Regions from separate parts of the Mesorhizobium sp. M1A.F.Ca.ET.072.01.1.1 genome, predicted to be linked through region 3. Evidence: riboswitches for the same ligand, from Rfam matches in the RefSeq annotation. Region 3 holds a riboswitch; each other region holds the start of a gene.

What was found. A riboswitch is a leader RNA that binds a small molecule or an ion and turns the genes downstream of it on or off. The one in region 3 is predicted to bind thiamine pyrophosphate.
Region 1: another riboswitch for thiamine pyrophosphate. It lies ahead of thiC (phosphomethylpyrimidine synthase ThiC); the one in region 3 lies ahead of thiC (phosphomethylpyrimidine synthase ThiC).
Region 2: another riboswitch for thiamine pyrophosphate. It lies ahead of thiB (thiamine ABC transporter substrate binding subunit); the one in region 3 lies ahead of thiC (phosphomethylpyrimidine synthase ThiC).

Annotation. Positions count from the first base shown of each region.
Region 1 is NZ_RZSF01000338.1:1,867-5,138, forward strand. It holds gene thiC (phosphomethylpyrimidine synthase ThiC) at 1-1,155, opposite strand, end outside; TPP riboswitch at 1,259-1,375, opposite strand; gene EOA32_RS30840 (hypothetical protein) at 1,497-1,724, opposite strand; gene EOA32_RS40835 (hypothetical protein) at 2,387-2,848, opposite strand.
Region 2 is NZ_RZSF01000095.1:15,838-19,109, forward strand. It holds gene EOA32_RS15520 (ABC-F family ATP-binding cassette domain-containing protein) at 1-937, opposite strand, end outside; gene EOA32_RS15525 (thiamine diphosphokinase) at 939-1,583, opposite strand; TPP riboswitch at 1,725-1,838, shown strand; gene thiB (thiamine ABC transporter substrate binding subunit) at 1,881-2,888, shown strand; partial or broken gene EOA32_RS15540 (ABC transporter permease subunit) at 3,105-3,272, shown strand, end outside.
Region 3 is NZ_RZSF01000117.1:1,444-4,715, reverse strand. It holds gene EOA32_RS17575 (phasin) at 1-185, shown strand, start outside; gene EOA32_RS39275 (hypothetical protein) at 409-585, opposite strand; TPP riboswitch at 1,048-1,159, shown strand; gene thiC (phosphomethylpyrimidine synthase ThiC) at 1,272-3,092, shown strand; gene thiO (glycine oxidase ThiO) at 3,089-3,272, shown strand, end outside.

The DNA of each region.
Region 1 (3,272 bases), on a different contig from region 3:
TTCGGCGAATTGCGCCGCGTCGTTCGCATCGGCGATTGAACCGGGACGAAGGCCGTCGCCGAGCGAGAAGGAAACGTCATAGGCTCTGGCGATGTCGCAGATCTCCTCGAAATGCTCGTAGAGGAAGCTCTCCCGGTGATGGTGCAGGCACCATTTGGCCATGATCGAGCCGCCGCGCGAGACGATGCCCGTGACCCGGTCGACGGTCAGCGGTATGTAGTGCAGCCGCACGCCGGCGTGGATGGTGAAATAGTCGACGCCTTGCTCGGCCTGCTCGATCAGCGTGTCGCGATAGACCTCCCAGTTGAGGTCCTCGGCGATGCCGCCGACCTTTTCGAGCGCCTGATAGAGCGGCACCGTGCCGATCGGCACCGGTGCATTGCGCACGATCCAGTCGCGGATGTTGTGGATGTTGCGGCCGGTCGACAGGTCCATCACCGTATCGGCGCCCCAGCGGATCGCCCACACCATCTTTTCGACCTCTTCGGCCATCGACGATGTGACAGCCGAGTTACCGATGTTGGCGTTGATCTTCACCAGGAAATTTCGCCCGATGATCATCGGTTCGCTCTCGGGATGATTGATGTTGGCGGGAATGATTGCGCGTCCGCGCGCCACCTCGTCGCGCACGAATTCGGGTGTGACGAAATCTGGGATCGCCGCGCCGAAGGCTTCGCCGTCGCGTTGCAGCTTGCCGCGCATCACCTCGCGGCCGAGATTCTCGCGGATGGCTACGAACTCCATTTCTGGCGTGATGATGCCGGCGCGCGCATAGGCAAGTTGGGTCACCGCCTTGCCCTGCTTGGCCTTGAGCGGCCGATTGCGTATCGGAAATTCCGGTGTCAGGCGCTCGCCGGTGGCGAATCCATTGTCTTCCGGCCGGACGTGGCGGCCGTCATAGGCTTCGACATCGCAACGCGCCGTGACCCATTCGTGGCGAAGCCGGGCAAGGCCTTTTTCGATGCTGGTTTGGACTGATGGATCGGTGTAGGGGCCGGACGGATCGTAGACGGTGACGGGCGGTTCGCCGGCCGTCGGATGGACGGAAATCTCGCGCATCGGCACCCTGATCTGCGGGTAGAGGACGCCGGGCTTGTGGATTTTCCGCGAGGCGGGCAGTGGTCCCGTCGACACGGCGGGGGTGAGGGCATTCATCGTGAGGCTCCTTTGCTCATGCATTGGAGACCCAGTTCTGTGCCGGAAGGATGAAAAGACGCTTCTGTAGACCTGCTGCAGCAGGACCTCGGGCGTAAACTCCCGCAAAGCGCTTGCACCGTCCCTACGCCAGTATGAACTGGATCAGGTTCAACGGGTCACTGCGCCGCGAAAGCCAGCAGTATCTCAGCCCCTTACCGGGACTCCCCTGGTGAATGCCTCAAGTTGAATGGGCCGGTGCTGCTTTGTCAAGCGCCTTCGGGCGCCTTCGGGCGCCTTCGGCCGGTGGCGACGTCCGGCGGCCGGCCGAGCGGAGAGCTCGCGCATGCATCGGGGACAAGTCACGCCCCGTAGACCAGGGCTGGAATGGCCAAAGTCTCATTCGCTTCGTGAAGGATGGAAAAACTGTATCGGCCATGTGCGTCGAGATCGACCGAGTAGCTCAGGCGGTCACGGATGTGGTTATCCTGGTCGAAGGCGACGATTTGCGGCTTCAGCGAGGTGATTTGCACCACGTCCAGGTAGATGGAGTTGCAGATATGATCTGGTCGTCGGGCTGGCAGGTGCAAGCGGCCGCTCTATTCAGGATGCGGCATCGGCGGCGTTCCCGATACCAATGATATCTTGCGGGCAACTTATGCAATCACCGGCTTCGTAAAACCCGACGGCGGCGGCCGTGTCCTGGCGCTGAGGATGTGCCGCTGTTCCAGCAGAGAAATCGCGTGGGCGCGGAGTTTTCGCTCTGCGAGGAAGAGTTGACGCAATCGTTTAGCTTGCTTGCAGTTCGTAGAGACCCGCCTTTGAAAGCAACTAAGCTATTGCATTGATATGTTGGTGCGCGATCGATCGCTACATAGCCGGCCGCCATTATCCGAGTATTGATCCGCCGGTGTTCGTGTTGCCGTATATGGCAATCCCTGCGAGATCGTCGCGGCCGGATCGGCCGCACCCTCTAGTCATAAAAGGGGAAGCGACCGAGAATTCCGCTGCCGAAAACTTCTCTGGCTTGGCTATGCATGCGGTAGATGAGATCGCCGCCTACCGCGACCTGGTCGAGGAAGGCATCGACGCCCAGTTCGGACAGCCTGGTTATCGCAATGCGTTAGCGGCTCAGACTTGCGGTCTCGAGAGCGGCCTTTGGGGGTCACCTCTTTTTTGTTTCAGAGGTTGGAAGACGGCTGCTCGTTACCCAATAGAAATGGCGACTACGGAACGCGATCGATCGCGGCCATCAGGAAACACCTGTCTTCGGCTCAACCTCGACATGGCGTCCGATCGACCGCAGATATACAGCTATCTCGTCCATGAGATGATCGCGTTCGCCGTAGATCTCAGCAATCCTGCGCAGCTGTGGCTCGACGGACCTCCGTTGCGCCGGCGTCAAATCAGCATCGCCAAAGACATATCCCAAGTTGCCAATCGCGCAAATGTTGCAGCCGGCCTCCACAACTGCTTGCACGAATGCCGGAATGTCTTTTTCTTGCATAGTCTTCATGTCGAACCTCTCGTGAATGGCGTGCTTGCGCGCCCATGCTGCCTTTTCAGCGTGTCCTCTGGGCGGCGCAAGCCTTGAGCGTAATTGTGCCGGGCAACCTCGACTATCCCGTCTGCCACGCTCTTTAGAGTCGGTGGGGTCTGGTGATTGCAGGCTGGGCCACTCAAAAGCCTGCAAGAAGAAAGTCATGGCGACCATTGCTCAAGATCGCGAGGGTGCGTGCAAGACCTTCCGTTGGCAGTCATGCACGCTCACCCAGCAACTGGGTATTGAGCAACTGGGTCTCACGTCGCGGGTCTCGTGTGCTTCACAGCCGAAAATAAGGTACCACCGTGGCTATTCTCAAGTGCAGGCTACCTCTTCAGGACACGGCGGAGTGCCTTCCGACGCACCCCTGGTGCAACGTGCGACCTAACGAGACACATCTCGTTCGCGTTCCCTCGACCTTTCTTCGTATTGCTGCTTGCCCTGCGATTTCAGGCCCTCTGCTAGCTTCTCGGCCGCTCTTTGGCCTGCAATGTCACTATTCAAGATCATATCCGACATCCCTGGATGGTCATAACCGTAATGCGCATGCAGTTTCCCTCACGAGCAGCGCCTATCCGTCGATTAGTTCGTCTTC
Region 2 (3,272 bases), on a different contig from region 3:
CGCCGACACGGTCGCCGCGCTGGATACGGGTCGAAAAGCCCTTGACCACGGTGAGGTCGCCAAAACTCTTCTCGATGCCTTTGGCTTCGATCACCAGCTTGCCGGATTCAGCGGCGTCGCTTGCCACCATCGTCGCCGAACCGTCGGCGCCGCGATGGCTGCGAAAACGCTGGCGCATGGCCTGCAGCTCGCCGAGCCGGCGCATGTTGCGCTTGCGCCTGGCGGTCACGCCATAGCGCAGCCAATGCTCCTCGCGCACGATCTGGCGGCCGAGCTTGTGCTGTTCGCGCTCCTCCTCTTCAAGCACCTGGTCGCGCCATTCCTCGAAATGCGCGAACCCCTTGTCCAGCCGGCGCGTCTGGCCGCGGTCGAGCCAGACGGTGGCGCGCGAGACGCGCTCGAGAAAGCGGCGGTCGTGCGAGATCAGGATCACGGCCGACGAGGTGCGGGCAAGCTCTTCTTCCAGCCATTCGATGACCGACAGGTCGAGATGGTTGGTCGGCTCGTCGAGGAGCAGGATATCGGGCTCCGGCGCCATGACGCGAGCGAGTGCTGCGCGGCGCGCCTCGCCGCCGGAAAGGTCGTTCGGCCGCTCCTCGCCGGTCAGGCCGAGATGCTCCATCAGATAGGTGGCGCGATGCGGGTCGTCGGCCGGCCCGAGGCCGGCTTCGACATAGGCGCGCACGCTGGCGAAGCCATCCATATCGGGCATTTGCGGCAGGTAGCGCACCGTTGCCGATGGCTGGCGGAATACGTCGCCGTCCTGCGGTTCGATCAGCCCCGCGACGATCTTGAGCAGCGTCGACTTGCCCGAACCGTTGCGGCCGACAAGCGCGATCTTCTCGCCGGCGGAGGCGCTCAGTACCGCGCCGTCGAGCAGCGGCGTGCCGCCAAAAGTCAGTTTTATGCGATCCAGATTGAGAAGAGGCGGGGCCATGTCAGCTTTCGGGAAGAGGATAGGGGTGGGCGAGCAGCAGCGCCCGGCCACGCTCGAGCGCGATATGGAGCCGGCCCTTAACCTCATTTGATATGGTAAGCGAGGAGCCGAACGCCACCTCGACACCGTCCAGCGGCCATTTGGCGCCTGAGACCGTCAGGCCGGCGAGGTCGGAGAAGCCGAGCACCGAGAACAGCGTGCCCTCGGCGTAGTCGAAGCCGGCTTTGCCCGGCAGGATGGGCACGCCTTCCTGCGCGCCGCTGGTCAGCAGGACGGTCATGCCTGCCTCGGCCAGCCGCACGCTCAGAGCCAAATGCAGAAAGGCATGATCGGCGCGCTTGCCGCCGAAGGCGCCGGCCAGCACCAGGCTGGTGGCGCCGCGCGCCAGCGCCTCGGCAATGGCGAGTTCGCCGTCGGTCATGTCCTTCTCGGTCGGGAAAATCTTGCGCGGCACGGCGGCCAGATTCTCCGGCAGGCTCGCCGGCACCGAGTCGAAATCTCCGACCCAGAGCTCCGGCAGCAGGCCAAGCATATCGGCATGGCCGATACCGGCATCGGCGGCGATAATGCGGGAGCCTTCGATCTGGCGATCGAGCCGAGGCGTGCGGACGATATCGCCGCCAAGCAGGATGGTGAATGTGCCCATGGCCGTCGCCCTTACCAGCCCGACCAACGAAACGGAAGCGGGCGCGTCCAAACGGAATCGCACTTCGCTACCGCGGTGAACCCTGATGGATGCCCAGGAAACTTCCGCTTGCGCGCCGCATCGGCCGGGCCTATGTCTCGAAATGCTCTAACGGGGTGCCGGACGCTGATTTTGCGAACCGGCTGAGAGGCACAAAGCCAACCCGCTGAACCTGATCCGGTTTGTACCGGCGGAGGGATTAGACGTTTCGGACCATCCGACGCCTCAATTCCTTTAACGCGAACGAAGGAGGCGCCGATGCGCTCGCTATTGTCCAACCTTGTTCTTGCAGTCGGCCTTGTTTCGCTTTTGGCAGGCGGATCTGCCGAGGCTAAAGACAAGCTTACCATCTACACCTACGAAAGCTTCACCGCCGACTGGGGTCTCGGGCCCGCGGTGAGGAAGGAATTCGAGGCCGAATGCGGCTGCGATCTTGAATTCGTCTCGGTTGCCGACGGCGTGGCACTGCTCAACCGCGTCAAGCTGGAGGGCGCCGGCACCAAGGCCGATGTCGTGCTCGGCCTCGATACCAACCTGACCGCGGATGCCAAGGCGAGCGGCCTATTCGCGCGGCATGGCGCGGTGGCCGATTTGAATGTGCCCGGCGGCTGGAAAGACGACACTTTCGTGCCTTTCGACTACGGCTATTTCGCCGTCGTCTACGACACCGAAAAGCTGAAGACCCCGCCGAAGAGCTTGAAGGAACTGGTCGAGGGCGCCGGCCCCGACAAGATCATCATCCAGGATCCGCGCACTTCGACGCCGGGCCTCGGGCTGCTGCTGTGGGTCAAGTCGGTCTATGGCGACAAGGCGCCGGAAGCCTGGGCCAAGCTGAAGCCGAAGGTGCTGACCGTGACGCCGGGCTGGAGCGAGGCCTATGGTCTGTTCACCAAGGGCGAGGCGCCGATGGTTCTCTCCTATACCACCTCGCCGGCCTACCACATGGTGGCCGAGAACACCGAGCGCTATCAGGCGGCGTCCTTCGAGGAGGGCGAATATCTGCAGATCGAGGTCGCCGGCATCACCAAAACCGGCGCGAAGAACCCGCTGGCGGAAAAATTCATAGCCTTCATGACCGGGCCCAAGTTCCAGAACGTCATCCCGGAGACCAACTGGATGTTCCCGGCCGGCAAGACCGACAAGCCGCTCAACCCGGCCTTCGAAAAGCTGGTGAAGCCGACCAAAACCCTGCTGTTCAGCCCGGACGAGGTGGCGGCCAACCGCAAGGCCTGGGTGGATGAATGGCTGGCGGCGATGAGCAAGTAGGACGCAGGATGGCGCTTGAGCACCCCCCTCTGTCCGGCCGGCCATCTCCCCCGCAAAGGGGGAAATTCGCGGTCATCGGTGATTTCGCTAGCCGCCGACGGTGTAGGAAGAGCGGCAAAGCTGCCAATCTCCCTCCTAGAGAGGGAGATGTCCGGCAGGACAGAGGGGGGTGCGACGGAACGTGGCGTTCGCTAGCTCGAGCCAACGTGGTGCAGCGTGCAATCCACGCCGCGCCCTGACCCTCGCATCACCGCCGGCATCATCGCCCTTGTCGCCATCACTTTGCTCATCGGCGGCGCCTTCGCCGGCCTGATCCTCGAAGGCGCGAGCGGTCCGTCCAGCGCTGCCGCGGCCTTCGACAGCTATCTGCTCCGCGTCGCCCGC
Region 3 (3,272 bases):
AAGCACTGGTTGCCGTGAAGTCGCCATCCGAGTTCTTCGAGTTGCAGGCCGCTTTCGTGAACAAACAGATCGACACTTCCGTCGAGCAGGCCAAGACCCTGCAGGCGGTGATGTTGAGAGCCACCGAAGACGTATCCAAGCCGATCAAGGATGCCTTCGAAAAGGCTTTGAAGAAGGCCGCTTGACTGCTCAGGCAATCCGAGACCGGAGGTCGCAGACCTCCTCTGCTCGTTACGACATCAAGACCGGCACCTTCGCGCCGGTCTTCTTCCATTCGGCCGGCGTCCTTTGCACGAACCTCATCCATCGGCCAAGCATCGCTTTTCCAAACAGTTGGCTACGGAAAGGCGCGCAGAGACGGAGACGAAGGCCCGAAATCGGGACGAGGACGCCGCTTTGGTCCTGTAGCTACTTGACCGTTGATCGTTGCAGCCCGGTGCCGGCGATTTCTCCGGGGCTGCTTTCGAAGTCGAAGAGCCTTTGGGTCGCAAGCGCCGCGGCGCCACGCGCCCAGGAATCGTCTGCCCAATCGGGTGCAATCGGCAGCGGGTCCCACATGACATAACGCTTCAATGCATCGCGCATTGGCCCGAACAGATAGTCGCCAAAGGTCGCAATGGCGGTACGCTGATCCTGTCGGCGTTGAGCGGGACGCGGACGAGAACAACCACAGCATTCGCGAACAGGCTCCCGGCAAGGCCCTTGCAGCCGTCGTGGGAACGCTGCAACTCGACCCTTACGGCTGCACAATAATCCGGTCCTGAACAAATCGAACCAGCGTCCGTAGACGCCGAACAGATGCTCTTCGAGGCGAAAAATGCGTTCTTCAACCCGCCGCCACAAGGGATCGCAAAAGCGTTTCCTTGGCGGATGACAAGTGGGTCCGGCTGCCAGTTCCAGCGCGCAAGATCGTGGCTCAATGGGCGTCGATGTAAGTCAGATGCTCGATCAAAGCTGCGTGCTTGCGCTGCTTCTCGTCGCCCTTGTTCGAGGCTGGAGAAGTCATGAAATCGAGTTGACAGGATAGCGTCGCATCGTCCAACCTGCGCCCCTCACCAGGGGAGTCCCGGCAAGGGGCTGAGATACTGCTATCGCGCGCAGTGACCCGTTGAACCTGATCCAGTTCATACTGGCGTAGGGACGGTGCGAGGCTTCGCGGGTCGGCAATCCGGCTTCGGCATTCGGGCAGTGCCCGCATCCTAAGCGAAGCGTCACTTCCTCCTCATCGCGTGGACTGGGTCTCCGTTGCACTCGAGCAAGGAGGCTCACTCATGAATGCCCACACCCCGACCGTCACCGTCGGCGAATTGCCCGCTTCGAAGAAGGTCCACAAACCCGGTCAGCTTCACCCGGAGCTGCGGGTGCCGATGCGCGAGATCTCGGTCCACTCGAGCGCCGGCGAGCCGCCGGTCACTGTCTACGACTCGTCCGGTCCCTACACGGACGCCACGGTGAAAACCGACATCGAGCGTGGCTTGCCACGGCTGCGCGAGGCATGGATCGAGGCGCGCGGAGATGTGGGGCGCTACGAGGGCCGCACGATCAAGCCGGAAGACAACGGCTTCGTCTCAGCCGATCGCCTGACGCCGGAATTCCCGGTTCGCAACAGACCGTTGCGCGCGGCCGGCGGCCGCGCCGTCACCCAGCTCGCCTATGCGCGCGCCGGCATGATCACGCCTGAGATGGAGTTCGTCGCCATCCGCGAGAACCTCGGCCGTGAGCAGTTGCGTTCGAAACTTCAACGCGATGGCGAAAGCTTCGGCGCCGCGATCCCTGACTTCGTCACGCCGGAATTCGTGCGCGACGAGGTGGCGCGCGGCCGCGCCATCATCCCGTCCAACATCAACCACCCGGAAAGCGAGCCGATGATCATCGGCCGCAATTTCCTGGTCAAGATCAACGCCAATATCGGCAACTCCGCCGTCACCTCCTCGATGGCCGAGGAGGTCGAGAAGATGGTGTGGGCGATCCGCTGGGGCGCCGACACGGTGATGGACCTCTCGACCGGGCGCAACATCCACAACATCCGCGAATGGATGGTGCGCAATTCGCCGGTGCCGATCGGTACGGTGCCGATCTACCAAGCGCTTGAGAAGGTCGGCGGCGTCGCCGAAGAACTGACCTGGGAGGTGTTCCGCGACACCCTCATCGAGCAGGCCGAGCAGGGCGTGGACTATTTCACGATCCATGCCGGCGTACGCCTGCCCTATATCCCGCTCACCGTCGACCGCGTCACCGGCATCGTGTCGCGCGGCGGCTCGATCATGGCCAAATGGTGCTTGCATCACCACAAGGAGAGTTTTCTCTACGAGCATTTCGAGGAGATCTGCGACATCGCCCGGTCCTATGACGTGGCGTTCTCGCTCGGCGACGGCCTTCGCCCCGGCTCGATCGCCGATGCCAATGACGCGGCCCAGTTCGCCGAGCTGGAAACGCTCGGAGAGCTCACCAAGATCGCCTGGTCCAAGGACTGCCAGGTGATGATCGAGGGCCCCGGCCACGTGCCGATGCACAAGATCAAGCAAAACATGGACAAGCAGCTCGCGGTCTGTGGCGAAGCGCCGTTCTACACGCTCGGGCCGCTCACCACCGACATCGCGCCGGGCTATGACCACATCACATCGGGCATCGGCGCGGCGATGATCGGCTGGTTCGGAACGTCGATGCTCTGCTACGTCACGCCGAAGGAGCATCTCGGCCTGCCCGACCGCGACGACGTCAAGACTGGCGTCATCACCTACAAGATCGCCGCTCATGCCGCCGACCTCGCCAAGGGCCATCCGGCCGCCCAGGTCAGGGACGACGCGCTGTCGAGGGCGCGCTTCGAGTTCCGGTGGGAGGACCAGTTCAACCTGTCGCTCGATCCGGAGACGGCGCGCGCCTTCCACGACGAAACCCTGCCGAAGGAGGCGCACAAGGTGGCGCATTTCTGCTCCATGTGCGGTCCCAAATTCTGCTCGATGCGGATCTCGCACGACATCCGCGCGGAAGCGCAGAAGGAAGGGCTCGCGGCCATGGCTGCGAAGTACCGCGACGGCGGCGATCTCTATATGCCGCTCGACAGCACCCCCGAGCGCACGGACACGCCATGAAGGTGCTCATTCGCGGCGCTGGCGTTGCCGGATTGACGCTCGCGCACGAGCTGGCAACGCGCGGCGCCGATGTGACCGTGGTCGAGAAACGGCTAGAGATCGCCGGCAATGCCTCCTGGCAGGCTGGCGGCATGCTCGCGCCCTGGTGCGAGCGCGAGAACGCCGAAGAGACCGTGCTGA